3 regions of the Rhodococcus sp. MTM3W5.2 genome follow, and region 2 is predicted to be linked to each of the others. Evidence: riboswitches for the same ligand, from Rfam matches in the RefSeq annotation. Region 2 holds a riboswitch; each other region holds the start of a gene.
What was found. Region 2 has a riboswitch for cobalamin ahead of BTZ20_RS23200 (CbtB domain-containing protein). Riboswitches for the same ligand answer to the same signal wherever they lie in the genome.
Positions count from the first base shown of each region.

Region 1: another riboswitch for cobalamin. It lies ahead of metE (5-methyltetrahydropteroyltriglutamate--homocysteine S-methyltransferase); the one in region 2 lies ahead of BTZ20_RS23200 (CbtB domain-containing protein).
Region 3: another riboswitch for cobalamin. It lies ahead of BTZ20_RS22180 (ABC transporter substrate-binding protein); the one in region 2 lies ahead of BTZ20_RS23200 (CbtB domain-containing protein).

Region 1 is NZ_CP019572.1:2,071,675-2,077,349, forward strand. Features, by position in the region: gene metE (5-methyltetrahydropteroyltriglutamate--homocysteine S-methyltransferase) at 1-1,919, opposite strand, end outside; cobalamin riboswitch at 2,065-2,268, opposite strand; partial or broken gene BTZ20_RS09565 (pyruvate carboxylase) at 2,580-5,675, shown strand, end outside.
Region 2 is NZ_CP019572.1:5,094,452-5,100,126, forward strand. Features, by position in the region: gene mhuD (mycobilin-forming heme oxygenase MhuD) at 1-260, shown strand, start outside; gene BTZ20_RS23190 (alpha/beta hydrolase) at 309-1,388, shown strand; gene BTZ20_RS23195 (glycosyltransferase) at 1,350-2,456, opposite strand; cobalamin riboswitch at 2,575-2,704, shown strand; gene BTZ20_RS23200 (CbtB domain-containing protein) at 2,729-2,923, shown strand; gene BTZ20_RS23205 (CbtA family protein) at 2,914-3,726, shown strand; gene BTZ20_RS23210 (hypothetical protein) at 3,885-4,337, shown strand; gene BTZ20_RS23215 (DsbA family oxidoreductase) at 4,334-5,017, opposite strand; gene BTZ20_RS23220 (OsmC family peroxiredoxin) at 5,114-5,551, opposite strand; gene BTZ20_RS23225 (MFS transporter) at 5,647-5,675, opposite strand, start outside.
Region 3 is NZ_CP019572.1:4,861,863-4,867,537, reverse strand. Features, by position in the region: gene BTZ20_RS22205 (1-aminocyclopropane-1-carboxylate deaminase/D-cysteine desulfhydrase) at 1-38, shown strand, start outside; gene BTZ20_RS22200 (SelT/SelW/SelH family protein) at 43-336, opposite strand; gene BTZ20_RS22195 ((2Fe-2S) ferredoxin domain-containing protein) at 333-1,079, opposite strand; gene BTZ20_RS22190 (ABC transporter ATP-binding protein) at 1,082-1,894, opposite strand; gene BTZ20_RS22185 (FecCD family ABC transporter permease) at 1,891-2,949, opposite strand; gene BTZ20_RS22180 (ABC transporter substrate-binding protein) at 2,946-3,932, opposite strand; cobalamin riboswitch at 3,963-4,148, opposite strand; gene BTZ20_RS22175 (phosphoribosylaminoimidazolesuccinocarboxamide synthase) at 4,216-5,109, shown strand; partial or broken gene BTZ20_RS22170 (S9 family peptidase) at 5,149-5,675, shown strand, end outside.

The DNA of each region.
Region 1 (5,675 bases), 2.6 Mb from region 2:
TGAACCGAGGTCGCGTCGGCGACCCCGGAGGTGGCCAACCGGAACGCTCCCACAGACCAGTCCAGGTAGGCGGGTTGGTCCGCCGACCGCAGTGGCAACAGCTCGCGCAGCGCGGGTTCGTCCACCTGGATCACCTGCGCCCCCGCGGATTCCAGGTCGACGGTCTCGTCGCGGATCGCGAGCGCCACCTGGTCGGCCGACTCGGACAGCGGCTGGTCGTCGCGGACAAACGACCACGCCAGGATGGTGACCGGCCCGGTCAGCATGCCCTTGACCGGCCTCGCCGTCAGTGACTGTGCGTACGAGGTCCAGTCGACCGTCATCGGGCGCGGTCGGCGGACATCGCCGTACAGGATCGGCGGCCGCACGCAGCGGGTCCCGTAGGACTGCACCCAACCGTTGGCGGTGGCGAAGAAGCCGTCGAGCTGTTCGGCGAAGTACTGCACCATGTCGTTGCGCTCGGGTTCACCGTGCACGAGCACGTCGAGACCCAGCTGTTCCTGGAGGGCGATGACATCGGCTACCTCGCCGCGCATCCGGTGCAGGTACTCGGCCTCGTCGATCTCGCCCTTCCGCAGCGCGGCCCTGGCCACCCGGATCGCGGTCGTCTGCGGGTACGAGCCGATCGTGGTGGTGGGCAGCTGTGGCAGCGGCAGGACTGCCGCCTGCACCTCGCGACGCTCCGCGGCGGGACGCCGCCCGCCGTCGGCCGCCTTCAGGCCGGTCAATCGCGCCCGGATCGCGTAGTCGTGCAGCCGTCGATCGGCCGCCCGGGTGGCCTTCGCGGAAGCCGCATGAGCCAGTTCCGCGCCGACGGCATCGCGACCGGAACGCAGGCCGGTCGCGAGGGTGATCACCTCGCGCACCTTCTCGGAGCCGAAGGCCAGCCAGGACCGCAGGGCGTCGTCGAGTTCGCTCTCGCTCTCGAGCGAGTACGGCACGTGCAGCAGGGAGCAGGAGGTGGAGACCGCGACCGAACCCACGCTCCCGCGCAGGGTTTCGAGCGTCGTCAGGGATTCGGCCAGGTCGTTGCGCCAGATGTTCCGCCCGTCGACGATCCCGGCGACGACGTGCTTGCCCGCGAGTTCGGGGATTCCGGCCAGTGCCTCGGGGTCGCCGGCGACGAGGTCGACCGCCAGTCCCTCGACGCCGGTCTTCGCAAGCGTGGGCAGGGCGGCGCCGAGGTCGCCGAAGTAGGAGGCGAGCAGGATCGCGGGCCGATGCTCGAGCGCGGACAGCGCCCGGTAGACCTCGCCCGCGGTGGCGATCTCGGGCTCCGTGCGATCGGCGACCAGCGCGGGTTCATCGATCTGGACCCACTCGACGCCTGCGTCCGCCAGCCGCCCGAGCAGCGCGGAGTAGAGCGGGAGGAGCTCCCCGACTCGGGAGAGGAGGGAGGACTCGGAGTCGATCGCTTTCGACAGGAGCAGGAAGGTGACCGGCCCGATCAGCACCGGTCGCGCGGCGATGCCGAGCGCCCGCGCCTCCTCGACCTCGCCCAGCACCTTCGACGGGTCGAGGGTGAACCGCGTCGAGGAGCTGATCTCGGGGACCAGGTAGTGGTAGTTCGTGTCGAACCACTTCGTCATCTCGAGTGGGGTGACGGTGGCGGTACCGCGGGCGGCCGCGAAATAGCGATCAAGAGCCGTCGACTCTCCTGCGACCCGCTCCGGCAGGGCGCCGAGCATCGCGGCGGTGTCGAGCATCTGGTCGTAGTACGAGAAGACGTTGACCGGAACGGAGTCGATCCCGGCGTCGCGCAGTTCGGTCCAGGTCTGTGTGCGCAGGTCCCGCGCGACGGCATCGAGCGCGGAGGCGTCGAGCGTGCCTGCCCAGAAGGACTCGACGGCCTTCTTGAGTTCGCGGCGGGGACCGATGCGCGGGGAGCCCAGCACGGTTGCGGTGAAGGTGGATGTCACGGTGTTCTCCAGTTGCTGACAGCGGGGTGGCCACCACCGGCAGACGAGAGCACGGACCGAGCCCAGGTGGCGCCCGCATGCGGGCAGCAGTCAACGGCGATCCGATCTACTCGCCCATTCCACGAGGCGGTGGACCGTCGGGCACGGCGTGCCCGACGCAGTCGGCAGGTCTTCGGACTCGCAGGCGCCCGGTGATCGACACCGGTCCTAGTGGCCGTCGCTTCCCAGACGCGAAGTCCAGTGCATGGTGACGGCGGTCGTTCCTGCATACCGCTGCGGGACAGTCCCGGATTCTCACCGGGTTCCCTCTCACACCTCTCTCCACATAGACGGGGAGACGTGCTTCGACGCCGGGCGGGGACTTCGGGGCTCCTCATGACCACACCGGGCGGACCGATTGCACTGATGAGTATATGAGGCAGAACGGGAGCGGTCGACCAGCTCGCTGCGGGGGTGTTCGCCCGCCGTTCGGGCCATCTGCGAACCCTGCGAAAGAGGGCGCGATCGAGTCGTATCCGCAGCTCACGGTGGGTGCCGTATCCCTGTGAGGTGGGGGCCGGTAGCGTACTGCATCGTTACAGCGGGTCGAGTATGCGGGAATTTCCCGGATGCTAGGACACCGTCCGGCGAGCGGTACGAGAGCAAGGGTAATTTTCAGCAATGTTCTCTAAAGTTTTGGTTGCCAATCGCGGGGAAATCGCGATCAGGGCATTCCGCGCCTCCTACGAGCTGGGCGCGGGGACCGTAGCTGTCTTTCCGTACGAGGACCGCAACTCGGTCCACCGACTGAAGGCCGACGAGAGTTACCAGATCGGGGAGGAGGGGCACCCGGTCCGGGCCTACCTGTCGATCGCCGAGATCGTCGCGGCTGCGAAGAAGTCCGGCGCCGACGCCATCTACCCCGGCTACGGCTTCCTCTCGGAGAACCCGGACCTCGCCGCGGCCTGTGCCGCCGAGGGCATCACCTTCGTCGGCCCGTCCGCCGAGGTGCTCGAGCTCACCGGCAACAAGGCCCGCGCGATCGCCGCCGCGAAGGCGGCCGGACTCCCCGTGCTCTCCTCGTCGGCGCCGTCCGCCGACGTGGACGAGCTGCTCGCCGCCGCCGAGTCCATGCAGTTCCCGCTGTTCGTCAAGGCGGTCGCAGGCGGCGGTGGTCGCGGCATGCGCCGGGTCGCCGAGCGTGCCCAGCTGCGCGAGGCGATCGAGGCCGCGGCCCGCGAGGCGGAGTCCGCCTTCGGTGACGCCACCGTGTTCCTCGAGCAGGCCGTCGTCGACCCGCGGCACATCGAGGTGCAGATCCTGGCCGACGGTCAGGGCAACGTGATCCACCTGTTCGAGCGTGACTGCAGCGTGCAGCGACGGCACCAGAAGGTGATCGAGCTGGCGCCCGCGCCGAACCTCCCGGAGGATCTGCGCGCGCGGATCTGCGCCGACGCTGTCGCCTTCGCCAAGGAGATCAACTACAGCTGCGCGGGCACCGTCGAGTTCCTCCTCGACACCCGCGGCAACCACGTGTTCATCGAGATGAACCCGCGCATCCAGGTCGAGCACACCGTCACCGAGGAGGTGACGGACGTGGACCTGGTGCAGGCGCAGCTCCGGATCGCCTCCGGCGAGACGCTGGCCGATCTGGGTCTGGCCCAGGATTCGATCAAGCTCCGCGGCGCGGCGCTGCAGCTCCGCATCACCACCGAGGACCCGGCCAACGGATTCCGCCCCGACACCGGCCGGATCACCGCGTACCGCACGCCCGGCGGTGCAGGCGTTCGCCTCGACGGCGGCGCCAACCTGGGCGCCGAGGTGGGCGCCTACTTCGACTCGATGCTCGTCAAGCTCACCTGTCGCGGCCGGGACCTGCCCGCGGCCGTGGCAAGGGCGCGCCGGGCGGTGACCGAATTCCGGATCCGCGGCGTGGCCACCAACATCCCGTTCCTGCAGGCCGTCCTCGACGACCCGGACTTCCGCGCGGGCAACGTGACGACCTCGTTCATCGAGGAGCGCCCGGCGCTGCTGACCTCGAGGGCGTCGGCCGACCGCGGCACCAAGATCCTGACCTACCTCGCCGACGTGACCGTCAACAAGCCGCACGGCGAGCGCCCCACCACCGTCTACGCGCGCGACAAGCTGCCCAAGATCGACCTGACCACGCCGCCGCCCGCCGGCTCGAAGCAGCGACTGATCGAGCTCGGGCCCGACGGCTTCGCCGCCGCGCTGCGCGCACAGGCCGCGCTCGGTGTCACCGACACCACCTTCCGCGACGCGCACCAGTCCCTGCTGGCGACCCGGGTTCGCACCGGCGGCCTGCTCGACGTCGCGGGTCACGTCGCCCGGTTGACGCCCGAGCTGCTGTCGGTGGAGGCCTGGGGCGGCGCGACCTACGACGTCGCGCTGCGCTTCCTGCACGAGGACCCGTGGGAGCGGCTGGCCGCGCTGCGCGAGGCGATGCCGAATATCTGTCTGCAGATGCTGCTGCGCGGCCGCAACACCGTCGGCTACACGCCCTACCCCGAGTCGGTCACCCGCGCGTTCGTGCGCGAGGCCACCTCGACGGGCGTGGACATCTTCCGGATCTTCGACGCGCTCAACAACGTCGACCAGATGCGGCCCGCCATCGACGCGGTCCGCGAGACGGGCACCGCCGTCGCCGAGGTCGCGATGAGCTACACCGGTGACCTGTCGAACCCGAACGAGGACCTCTACACCCTCGACTACTACCTGAAGCTGGCCGAGCAGATCGTGGACGCGGGCGCCCACGTGCTGGCCATCAAGGACATGGCCGGACTGCTGCGCGCACCGGCGGCCGCCACCCTGGTGTCGGCGCTGCGCAGCAACTTCGACCTGCCGGTGCACGTGCACACCCACGACACCCCCGGCGGCCAGCTGGCCACCTATCTGGCGGCGTGGCAGGCGGGAGCCGACGCCGTCGACGGCGCGAGCGCGGCGCTGGCGGGCACCACCAGCCAGCCCGCGTTGTCGGCGATCGTCGCGGCCACCGCACACTCGGCGCGGGACACGGGCCTGGATCTGCAGGCCGTGTGCGACCTCGAGCCGTACTGGGAGGCGCTGCGAAAGGTGTACGCGCCGTTCGAGTCCGGGCTGCCTGCCCCACCGGTCGCGTCTACACGCACGAGATCCCCGGCGGTCAGCTGTCGAACCTGCGCCAGCAGGCCATCGCGCTCGGACTGGGCGACCAGTTCGAGGAGGTCGAGGCGAAGTACGCGGCGGCGGACCGGATGCTCGGGCGCCTGGTGAAGGTGACCCCGTCCTCCAAGGTGGTCGGCGACCTCGCGCTGCACCTCGTCGGCTCGGGCGTGTCGACGGACGAGTTCGCGGAGAACCCCGCCGGATACGACATCCCGGAATCGGTGATCGGGTTCCTGCGCGGCGAACTGGGCAACCCGGCGGGCGGCTGGCCGGAGCCGTTCCGCACCAGGGCGCTCGAGGGCCGCGGCGACGCGAAGCCCGAGACCCCTCTGACCGCGGACGACCAGGCCGGACTCGACGGTTCTCCTGTCGAGCGCCGCGGCACCCTGAACCGGCTGCTGTTCCCCGGACCCACCCGCGAGTTCCTCGAGCACCGCGAGAAGTACGGCGACACCTCGCGGCTGTCGGCGAACCAGTTCTTCTACGGCCTGCGCCGCGGCGAGGAGCACCGGGTCACGCTGGCCCCCGGTGTCGAGCTGCTCATCGGGCTGGAGGCGATCTCCGAACCCGACGAGCGCGGCATGCGCACGGTGATGTGCATCCTCAACGGCC
Region 2 (5,675 bases):
AGAAGCGCTTCGCGAACCGCGCGCACGCGGTCGAGAACTCCCCCGGCTTCCTCGGCTTCCAGTTGCTGCGCCCCGTCAAGGGCGACGAGCGCTACTTCGTCGTGACGCAGTGGGAATCCGAGGAGGCCTTCAAGGCCTGGTCCGACGGCCCGGCCAGGGCCGCGCACTCGGGTGAGCGCGCCAAGCCGGTGGCAACCGGTGCCTCCCTGCTCGAGTTCGAGGTCGTGCTCGACGTGGCCGCCGCTGCGAAGAACGCCTGAGCCTCGAAACGGGCATCCGCCCCTGGTCGAGCGCGTAGGTTCGCACCTATGGCCCGGGCGATCGACGCCGCGAGGCGGCACACGCTGCAGATCCTCCTGCGGATGCCCGCGGGCGTCCTCCGCCGCATGGCGGGGCGTCCGGTGGAGATCGAGGGCAACGTCCTCGACCCGGAGATGCAGCTCATCCTCGCTTTGCAGAGGGTCGAGGGCAGGCCCTTCGACGAGCGTCCGATCCCCAGTGGTCGGCGCGCGCTGCTGTCCAGTTCCAGGGCCGTCGGCGGCAATCTACCGATCGGCGCGGTCACCGACCGCGACATCGACGGCCCAGGTGGCCCTCTCCGGCTCCGGTTCTATACCCCGCGCGGCCTGACCACCACGTCGCCCGCGCTGCTCTACGCGCACGGCGGCGGCTGGATCTACTGCGACCTCGACAGCCACGACGCGGTGTGCCGATTCCTGGCCGAACGGGCCGGGGTGCGGGTCGTCGCCGTCGACTACCGGTTGGCCCCCGAGTCGCCCTTCCCCGCGGCGCTGCACGACGTCGAGGCGGCGTACTCGTTCGTGACCGCCAATGCGGCCGGGCTCGGCATCGACCCCGACCGGATCGCCGTAGGCGGCGACAGCGCGGGCGGAAACCTCGCCGCCGTCCTCGCCCAGCGCGCCGCACACGGCGGGCTCGGGGCGCCGCCGGTGTTCCAGTTGCTGATCTATCCCGGGGTGGATGTCGCGGTGAAGCGACCCAGCCGGGCGACCTTCGCGGAATTCTTCCTGACCACACGGTTCATGGACCTCGCCGACGAGAGCTACATCCCGGCGGGCGCAGACCGGACCGATCCGCTGCTGTCACCGATCTATGGCGACCTCACCGGCCTGCCGCCCGCCTACCTGGTGACCGCGGGGTTCGATCCGCTGCGCGACGAGGGCGAGGCCTACGCCGAGAAGCTCCGCGAGGCGGGGGTCGAGGTGCAGTACGTCCTCGAGCCCGGGCTGATCCACTCCTTCGCGAACATGGTGGGAGTCGGTCGGTCGGGACCCGAGGCGATGGGCCGGGCCGCGGCCGCGTTGCGGCGGGCGCTGTCCACCCCGCCGTCAGTTCCCCGCCAGTACCGACAGCATCCCGTCGACTGACGCCGACCAGCTGAACTGTTCGGCCCGCAGTCGGGCGGACTCCCTGCGCGCACCCGCAGGGAGGGCCAGCACCCCGGTGACGGCGTCCGCCAGCGCGACGCCCCGCCCGTGCGCAAGCGCCCCGCAGTCCGGGGTGATGATCTCCGCCAGGGCGGACGATCTGGCCGCGACCACCGGCGTCCCCGCTGCCAGCGACTCGAGTGCCGACAGGCAGAACGTCTCGTGCGGGCCGGGCGCAAGGGTGACGTCTGCGGAGGCGAACAGCGTCGCCAGCCGGCCTGCGTCGCCGATGAACCCAGTGAAGTGCACCGGCAGCTTCCTCGCCCTGTGCCGCAAGGCTTCTCGCTTCGGCCCGTCCCCTGCGATCACCAACCGGATGTCCTGCCCCTGCCCGACGAGGGACCGGACCGCCTCGATGCTGCGTTCGACCTGCTTCTCCACCGACAGCCGTCCGCAGTGCAGCAGCAGCCGTTGCGACGGCCGGGCGTAGTGCTCGCGCACGTCCTCGTCCCGCCGATCCGGATGGAACAGCGTCAGGTCGACGCCAAGCGGAACGCGGAACAGGTTTCCCGCGCCGATCCGGATGAACTCCTCGGACGCGAACGCGGTGGTGCAGACCACCGCATCGAAGTTGCGCACCATCCGCGCGTTGGCGACGTCCGCCCACGAACGCGCCGTACGCGGCGGCAGCACCTGTCCGAGCAGCCGGTCGAGTCGCTCGTGGGACACCACCACGCTCCGTATGTCCCGCCGACGCGCCCACTGCCCGAAGCCGCGCAACGTCAGCCGGTCCGACACCTCGAGGGCGGCCGGGCGCAGCCCCCGCACGACGTCGGCCACCCGTCGCGGGTTGACGGCGCGATAACCGCCGGTGGCCGGGATCGGCACCGCCGCCAGGGTGATCCGGAGGACCCCGCTCGCCATCACCTCCTCGGCATCGCGCCTACCAGGAACAACCAGGATCACCTCGTGCCCGCGTCCGCAGTAGCCGGCGCCCCAGTTGTGCAGCGCGGTGCGCAGCCCGCCCGATCGGGGGCCGTAGAAGTTGGCCAGCTGCACTATTCGCACCGACTCATCGATCCCTGTCGGCATGGCGATCCCGCCAACAGTCGCAGACCGCCCGATGAAGTACGCGCGAACGTCTCGCCGGTCGGCCGAACACGTTGCGATTGACACCACTGTCGGGTGAGTGCGAGAGTGCGCTGGTAATTGCGATGGTTGACGGGAATCCGGTGAGAGTCCGGAGCGGTCGCGCCACTGTGATCGAGGCACACCCTCGACAGCCAGATACCGGGGCCATCGCATGGGCTTTTAAGGGACGCGGAATCCCAGGAGGAACCATGGCACTCGTACACAATCCCAGCACGGCGACCGATTCTGTCGGCATCGCGATGATCATCGCGGGCGTTGTCCTGCTCGCGATGCTGACCCTCTACCTGGTCGGCTTCGACCAGGGTGCGGTCTCGCGCACCGGCATGTACATGCACGAGCTGATGCATGACGGTCGCCACCTGCTGGGCCTGCCGTGCCACTGACCGGAACCTTCAAGAACCTCCTCATCCGCGGCCTGCTGGCCGGCCTAATCGCCGGACTGCTCGCCGGTGCCGTCGCGTTCGTGATCGGCGAACCGCACATCGACGCGGCCATCGCGATCGAGGAGGCCGCGGCCGCGCCCGTCGAACCGCACGGGCACGACGCCGGGACGACAGAGGCCACGACCGGCGCGGAGTCCGGCGGACACTCGCACGGCGATTCCGAGGAGCCGCTGGTCAGCAGGGACGGGCAGCGGTTCGGCCTGTTCCTCGCGACCAGCCTCGCCGGTCTCGCGCTCGGCGCCCTGTTCGCCGCGGTCGCGTACTACGCACGCCGGGTCAGCGGACTGTCCGGACCGATCCTCGCGCTGACCCTTGCCGGTCTCGGCTGGCTTGCGGTCGAGGCGGTGCCGTTCTTCAAGTATCCGGCGAACCCGCCCGCGGTCGGGGACCCGGAGACCATCAACAATCGGACCTGGCTGTGGCTCGCCGCGGTGGTACTCGGCCTGGCCGCGGTGTCGATCGCGGCCTACGTGGCAAAGGTGGTGGCGGCCAACCAGTTCCTGACCGTCCGGATCGCCGCACCGCTGCTCGCCTTCCTTGCCGTCGCCGGAATCGGCTACCTGGTGCTCCCGGACATCAACGAGGTCGGCCCCGACTTCCCCGCCAGCCTGCTGTGGGACTTCCGGGTGTCCTCGCTGACGATCCAGGCCACGTTGTGGCTGGCGCTCGGACTCGGGTTCGCGTTCCTCACCGAGCGTGCCGCGAAGGCGAGCTCCCAGTCGGAGTCGCTGACCGCCCGCTGACGTCACCTCTCGAGCGAAGCGGTGGAGCCCGGTGCATTGCACCGGGCTCCACCGCTTCTTCCGTTGTCCCACACGGTCGACCGATACCGTGGGGTGAGCCCGGATTCACGCCACGGGGTGATGCCCGTTGCCGCCACCGGGCGGCACGCTCGGAAACCATGACCACCACCGAGATCCGCACCCGCCCGCCACGCCAGGTCGAGCACTCCTTCACCCTGCTGTCCGTCGCGTTGCTCGCCGGCATCGTCGAGGCGATCCTCCAGGCCGCTCGCGCGCTCGACGAGGGCGGCGCGAGTCCGTCCGCGATCGCCGTCCAGGGCGCGATCCGGCTGGCGATCTACGGCGCGGTGTACGCGCTCGCCGTCGCGATGCGGCGCGGCTCGAACCCCGCCCGGCTGACCCTGCTGGTCGGCCTCGGGACGATCGGAATCGGGTCGCTGGTCATCGAACCCGCGGCCTGGCTGTTGTCGGCGAACGGATTCGACGTCGCCGACCTCACGGTCGCGTCGACACTCATCGGTCTGGCACGGACCGTCCACCTGATCGCGGTGGTCGCCGGGCTCGGCCTGCTGCTGGGCGCGGGCGCCAGGAGGTACTTCGCGCGCCGCTAGACGGCGCAGGAGTCGTCGGCGCAGCTGCCTGCGTCGTCACCGAGCGTGACGATCGCCCCGGACTGCGCGTAGGCCTGCTCGAGCAGCTGGATGAACACCTCGACGGGCTGCGCGCCGGAGACACCGATCGCCCGGTTGGCGGCGAAGAACGGCACCCCGGTCACGCCGAGCAGGCGCGCCTCCTCGATGTCCCCGCGCACCTGCTCCGCCGCGGCGTCGGTCTCGAGCGCTGCGCGGATCGCGGTCGCGTCGAGCCCGCTCTCGGCGGCGATCGCGACGAGTTCGTCGCGGTCGTCCACCACCCGGCCGTCGGTGAAATGGGCGCGGAACAGCGCCTCCATCACGTCCACGCTCCTGTCCCCCGCGAGGTGGACCAGCCGGTGGGCGTCGAAGGTGTTCGCAGCGATCACGGTGTCGAAGTCCATCGTGAGGCCGTCGGCCGCAGCGGTGGACGCGACGTGGGCGAACATCTGCCTGATCTGATCGGCGGGCAGGCCCTTGTGCCGGGCCAGCGCCTCGAGCTCGCTGGCCCTGGCGCCGATCGGCGTCTCGGGGGCCAGCTGGTAGGAACGCCACACCACCCGCACCTGGTCACGGTGCTCGAACTTCTCCAGCGCGGCCGCGAAGCGGCGCTTACCGATGTAGCACCACGGGCAGGCGATATCCGACCAGATCTCCATCACCACGGCGGGCTCGGTGGCTGATTCGGGCTGGCTGTTCGTTTCGAGGCTCACAGATGGTTGAAACGTCCACCATCGCGATTCTGTTCCTGGGCCCTAGGTGACCAGCGCCGCATCGAGGGTGATCGGGACCCCGGTCAGGGCCTTGCTCACCGGGCAGGTCTGCTTGGCTGCCTGCGCCGCCGCGGCGAACCCGTCGGCGTCGAGTCCGTCGACCTCGCCCCTGACGGTGAGCGCGATCCCGGTCAGCTTGAATCCGGGGTCATCGGGGCCCAGCGTGACGTCCGCTGTTACCTCAAGGCTCTGTGGGGTGCCGCCCGCCTCGGCGATCAATGCGGAGAGCTGCATGGCGTAGCAGGAGGTGTGCGCCGCGGCGATCAACTCCTCCGGGCTCGTGGTCCCGTCGGCGTCGTCGGCGGCACGCTTGGGGAACGAGACCTCGAAGGTGCCCGCACCTGAACTGCTGAGTTCGACCTGACCGGACCCGTCCTGCAGGGTGCCGTTCCAGGCCGTGCGGGCGGTGCGTGTAGGCATGGGTGTTCCTTCCGTCGGGCGTGAGTGCGGTCAGGACCAGTGTTCCCCGCGTGCGCACCCGGGAACACCCGAATCCGGCACACCGGTCGCAGGCGCTATTGCGCGCCGCTCGACTGCTCCGCGG
Region 3 (5,675 bases), 230 kb from region 2:
TCCTCGTCGTCGACACCTACGGCCCGCGGGGCGACTGAGCGATCAGCGGTCGCGACCGCGGTCCGCGTGACCCAGGTCCCGCTCCGGCGCCACCACGTCGCGCACGAGCTGCTTGAGCGTGACGATGTCGGGAAAACCACCGTCGCGCTTGCGATCCCACAGCAGGTCGTCGCCGATCGTGATCCGGAAGACGCCGCCGGTGCCCGGGATCAGGGCCACCTCGCCGAGGTCGGTGCCGAACGTGTTCAGAAGTTCCTGCGCCATCCAGCCGGCCCGGAGCAGCCAGTTGCACTGCGTGCAGTAGGTGACGGTGACGCGGGGCGCGGCGGTGGTCATGCCTCCAGGGTGTCAGACATCCGCCGCGCACCGCTCCACTCGGTGATGGGTCTTGCCTCGACCAGGTGTTCGTCGACGAACCGTTCGACCCGGTCGGCGCGCAGTTCCGCGTACCAGGTGTTGTCGGGATACACCGCCATGACGGGCGCCTGCGAGCACGGGAACAGGCAGCCGGTCTGGGTGACGAGGACGTCGTCGTCGCCAAGACCGCGGGCCTCGAGCGCGCGGTCCAGTGCCTGCGCGGCCTCCGGGCCGCCGCGGGCCGAGCAGCGCGGACCCCGGCACACCAGGACGTGCCGAGCGAAGCCCGGCACCTCGTCCCACGCGGGGGAGGTGAGGGGAGCGGTGGTGGTGCGGGCTGCGGAGGTGGGGCCCGAGATCGCGGCGTCGAGCAGGTCGACGTACGTGTCGGTGTCGCTCAGCGGCCCGGCGAGGCGGACGTCGGGGACGTCCGGTCCGCGCTCGCGCAACCAGTGCCCGACGACGCGGCGGAACCACGCGTCCATCTTGCGGTCGAGCACGGTCTGGGCACTGACCACCACGACCTCGGTGGCGCCTGCCGCGGCCGCCTCGTCGAGCGCCGTGGTCACGGATGTCCCCGAGCCGCCGAGCACCGCCGTCACGAAGACGGTGTCCGGGTGCCGGTCCCGCAGCGCTCGCAGCGCCCCGAGTACCTGGTCGCGTGGATCGGCGCCGCGATCGGTCGGCGCGGTGACGATCACCCACCGATTCCGCTGAATCATGTTCACGAGAAAGACCTTTCGGCGGTGGCGTCGACGGTGCCGCACAGCACCACCAGTGGTCGCCCTGTCCGTGGATGGGGCTGCACCAGGGCGTCGAGGCCGTACACCTCCGCGAGCAGTTCGGCGGTCAGCACCGACTCCGTCGGGCCCTCGGCGACCACCCGGCCGTCGCGCAGCACCACCAGGTGATCGCAGTACATCGCGGCCAGGTTCAGGTCGTGCATCGCGGCCACCGTGGTCAGTCCGCGGGCCCGGATCAGCTCGAGGAGTTCGAGCGAAGCCGAGACGTCGAGGTGGTTGGTCGGCTCGTCCAGCAGCAGCACGCATGGTCGCTGCGCGAACGCCCGGGCCAGCTGGGTCTTCTGCTTCTCGCCGCCGGACAGGCTCTGCCACAACCGGTGTCGCAGGTCGGTTATCCCGGCCGTCGCGAGGCATTCGGTGACGACCTCGCCCGTGCCGAGTGCGGCGGGGCGGGCCCAGCCGCCGCGCTGCGGGATGGTGCCGAGTTCGACGATCTGTTCCACCGTCAGGTCCAGTTCTGTGGCCGAATGCTGTTCCACCAGTGCGACGGTCCGCGCGAACTCGCGCCGGTGCATCACGGTCGCCGGTACGTCACCGAGCAGCACCCGTCCGTTCTCGGGACGCTCGAGCCGGGCGATGGTCGACAGCAACGACGTCTTGCCCGACCCGTTCGGACCGATCAGCCCGGTGACCTGTCCGGCAGGGGCCGTGCATGCGACCCGGTCGAGGATCCGACTGCCCCCGGCCGACCAGGTGACGTTCTCGACTCGGATCTCCGGAGTGTGGTGGCTCACGCGCGAACTCCCGGTCGTCGGAGCAGCCACACGAACGCCGGTACCCCGACGATGGCGGTGACGATGCTGATGGGCAGTTCTCGCCCGGGCATGACGGTGCGGGCGGCGATGTCGGCCCACACCAGCAGCAGCGCGCCCATCAGGGCCACCACCGGGAGCAGGCGCGCGTGCAGCGGCCCGACGAGCATGCGGGCCGCATGCGGCACCACGAGCCCGACGAACCCGATGATGCCTGCCTGCGCGACCAGCGCCGCCGTGCACAGCGACGCCACCGCGTACAGCACCCAGCGGGAGCGTTCGACGTTGGTGCCCAGGCTCGCGGCGGCGCGCTCACCGAATGCGAACGAGTCCAGCACCCGGCTGTAGGCGAGGACGATCGTCATCGTCGCAGCGACGACGATCAGGATGCCGACCAGGCCCGGCCAGCGCACACCCGCCACCGAACCGAGGGTCCAGCTCAACACCCGGTGGGCGGCGTCCCGGTCGCCGAAGAGCACCAGCGCCGACGTCAGCGCCGCCGCCAGCTGCCCCACCGCTATCCCGGCGAGGACGAGCCGACCGGACAGCAGCGCACCGGACCGGGAGGTCGCGATGACGAACACCAGCAGCAGGCTCCCGATGGCACCGAGGAACGCGGCCGTCGAGACGGCACCGAATCCGAGGGCGCCCACCGCACTCGCGCCGGTGGTGAGCGCCAGGACCGCGCCCAATGACGCGCCCCCCGACATGCCGAGCAGGTAGGGGTCGGCCAACTGGTTGCCGGTCAGCGACTGGAGCACCGCACCGCACAGGGCGAGCCCTGCGCCGATCGCCGCGGCGGCCAGCACCCGCGGCAACCGCAGGTCGACGACGATGTGCGTGGTGAGCAGGTCGGTGCCAGGGCCGATGCCGAGCCGTCCGGCGATCGACTCGACGACCGTGCCGATCGACAGGTCGGCCGCGCCGATCGCGACCCCGGCCGCGCAGCTCACCGCGAGCAGCGCGACCAGGATCGCCGACCATGCAGTGCTGGTCGTGGTGGCTGCCCGGGCAGGGGCCCGGGTGGACGCGGTCACGCCCCTTCGCCGCCCAACTGCCCCGCGACGAGCGTCGCGCCCTCGATGGTGCGCGGACCCGGCGTGGTCGTCGAGAACGGGAGGACGACGAACGCGTCCTCGCGCACCGCCTTCAGGTCACGCAGCGCCGGGTCGCCGCGGAGGTAGTTCTTCTTCTCCTCGGCCGTGTCCCATGAGGCGTCGGCGAGCACGATGACGTCCGGGTTCGCGGCCAGCACCGTCTCCCAGCTGCCGTCGGCCCAGGATCCGTCCGTGCCTGCGAAGATGTTGGTGCCGCCGACCGCGTCGATGATCAGCTGTGGCCCGCCTGCATTGGCCCCGACGTACGGCGTCGTGGTGTTGCTGTCGTACCAGAAGATGCTCTTGCCCTTCGCGGGCGCCGCCGCCTCGATGCCGGTCAGCGTCTCGCGCATCTGCGCGACCACCGCGTCGGCCTCGTCCTTGCGGCCGAACATCATCCCGTAGTCGGTGATCTCGGTCGCGATCGAATCCCATGCGACCGCGGGTCGCTTCGATTTGTCCTTGCAGCCGAACGGGGAGACATAGGTGGCGACGCCGAGCTCGTCGAACGACTCGTGCGAGCCGACGGCCTTGTCGTCGAACGCGCTCGAGTACGACGCCGTCACCAGGTCGGGCTTGGTCTCGAGCAGGGCCTCCCGGCTCGGGAAGTCCTTCTCGTCGAGAGTCGGGACCTCGGCGTACGCAGACTGCCACTGGGGAGCGATCGTGTCGTCGAGGTAGGCCGTGCCCGCCATCTGGCCCTTGGCGCCGATCGACAGCGCTGTCTCGGTGGCGCCCTGGTTGAGGGTGACGCCCCGTTCGGCGGGCCCGTCGAGGGTCACGGTGCGGCCGCAGTTCTGCAGGGAGACCGCGGCGGTGTGGGTGTCGGAGTTCGACGATCCGCCGCACGCGGACAGGGTGAGAGCGGCAGCGATCGCCGCTGCGGTAGATGCGATGACTCGGTGTGAAACAGGGGTGCGCAAAGCGACCCGCCTTCCATGACTCGTGGAAAACATGCAGGTATGCGTCACGGCCGGTCTCCTGGCTCGGCAGGGATGGCCGCCGGCTACGCCTTCCCGGACGCTTGCGCATCCAGTGGCTGGGGTGGACCCCGAGTAGCCGACGTACCTGCTCACAGTGGCGAGTACCGCGCCGGCTTTGCACCGGACTTCCCGAACACCGCGACAACGGTTGCAGGATAGACCAACGCCCTCTGTGGGCGATCGCCCGCGAATCGGCCGGGCAGCGACCCGATAGGGTTCCGGTGTGCGCCCCTCACTCTCCGACTACGCCCACCTGGCCGGCGGCAAGGTCCGCGACCTCTACACGATCGACGACGAGCACCTGCTGCTGGTCGCGAGCGACCGGATCTCCGCCTACGACCACGTGCTGAGCACCCCGATCCCCGATAAGGGTCGCGTGCTCACCGCGATGAGCGTGTTCTTCTTCGAGCAGCTCGGCGGCACCAACCACCTGGCAGGCGCGCCCGACGACGAGCGGATCCCGGCCGAGGTGCTCGGCCGCGCCCTCGTGGTGCGCAAGCTGAACATGGTGCCGGTCGAGTGCGTGGCCCGTGGCTACCTCACCGGGTCCGGGCTCGCCGACTACCAGCGCACCGGCGCCGTCTGCGGCGTCGAGCTGCCCGAGGGCCTCGTCGAGGCCAGCAAGCTGCCCGAGCCGATCTTCACCCCCGCCACCAAAGCGGTGCTCGGCGAGCACGACGAGAACGTCGACTTCGCGACCGTGATCGATCAGCTCGGTCAGGAGCTGGCGATCAAGCTGCGCGAGGACACCCTCGACATCTATTTCCGGGCAGCCAGTTTCGCCGCGGACCGGGGCATCATCCTGGCCGACACCAAGTTCGAGTTCGGCCTCGACGCCGACGGCAACCTGGTCCTCGCCGACGAGGTGCTCACCCCGGACTCGTCCCGCTACTGGCCAGCCGATGGCTATGAGCCGGGCCGGGTGCAGCCGAGCTTCGACAAGCAGTTCGTCCGCAACTGGCTCACCGGCCAGGAGTCCGGCTGGGACCGGGCGAGCGACACGCCCCCGCCGCCGCTGCCCCAGGAGATCGTCGACGCCACCCGGGCCCGGTACATCGAGGCCTACGAGCGCATCTCCGGGCTGTCCTTCGACGACTGGGTCCAGAGCCCGGTGTAGCCCGCCGCGCCGCGGCACGCACCGCCTAGGCTGGGCGGCATGACTTCGTCCGTCACCCCGGTCAGCAGCCCCATCGCAGCCCCGGTCGCCAAGAAGGTCCCCTCGAGCGCACCCACCACGGCGACACCTTCGTCGACAACTACGAGTGGCTGCGCGAGAAGGACGACCCCGAGGTGCGCGCGTACCTCGAGGCGGAGAACGCCTACACGGAGCAGCAGACCGAGCACCTCGCGCCGTTGCGGGAAACGATCTTCCAGGAGATCAAGGCCCGCACCCAGGAGACCGACCTTTCGGTGCCGTCCCGGATGGGCCAGTGGTGGTACTACTCCCGCAGCTTCGAGGGCAAGCAGTACGGGGTGCAGTGCCGGTGCCCGATCTCAGGCCCGGACGACTGGACCCCGCCGGTGCTCTCCGCCGAGACGGAGATCGAGGGTGAGCAGGTGCTGCTCGACAGCAACCTGCTCGCCGAGGGGCACGACTTCTTCTCCCTTGGTGCGTTCTCGATCACCCTCGACGGCCATCTGCTGGCGTACTCCGTGGACACCGCCGGCGACGAGCGGTACACC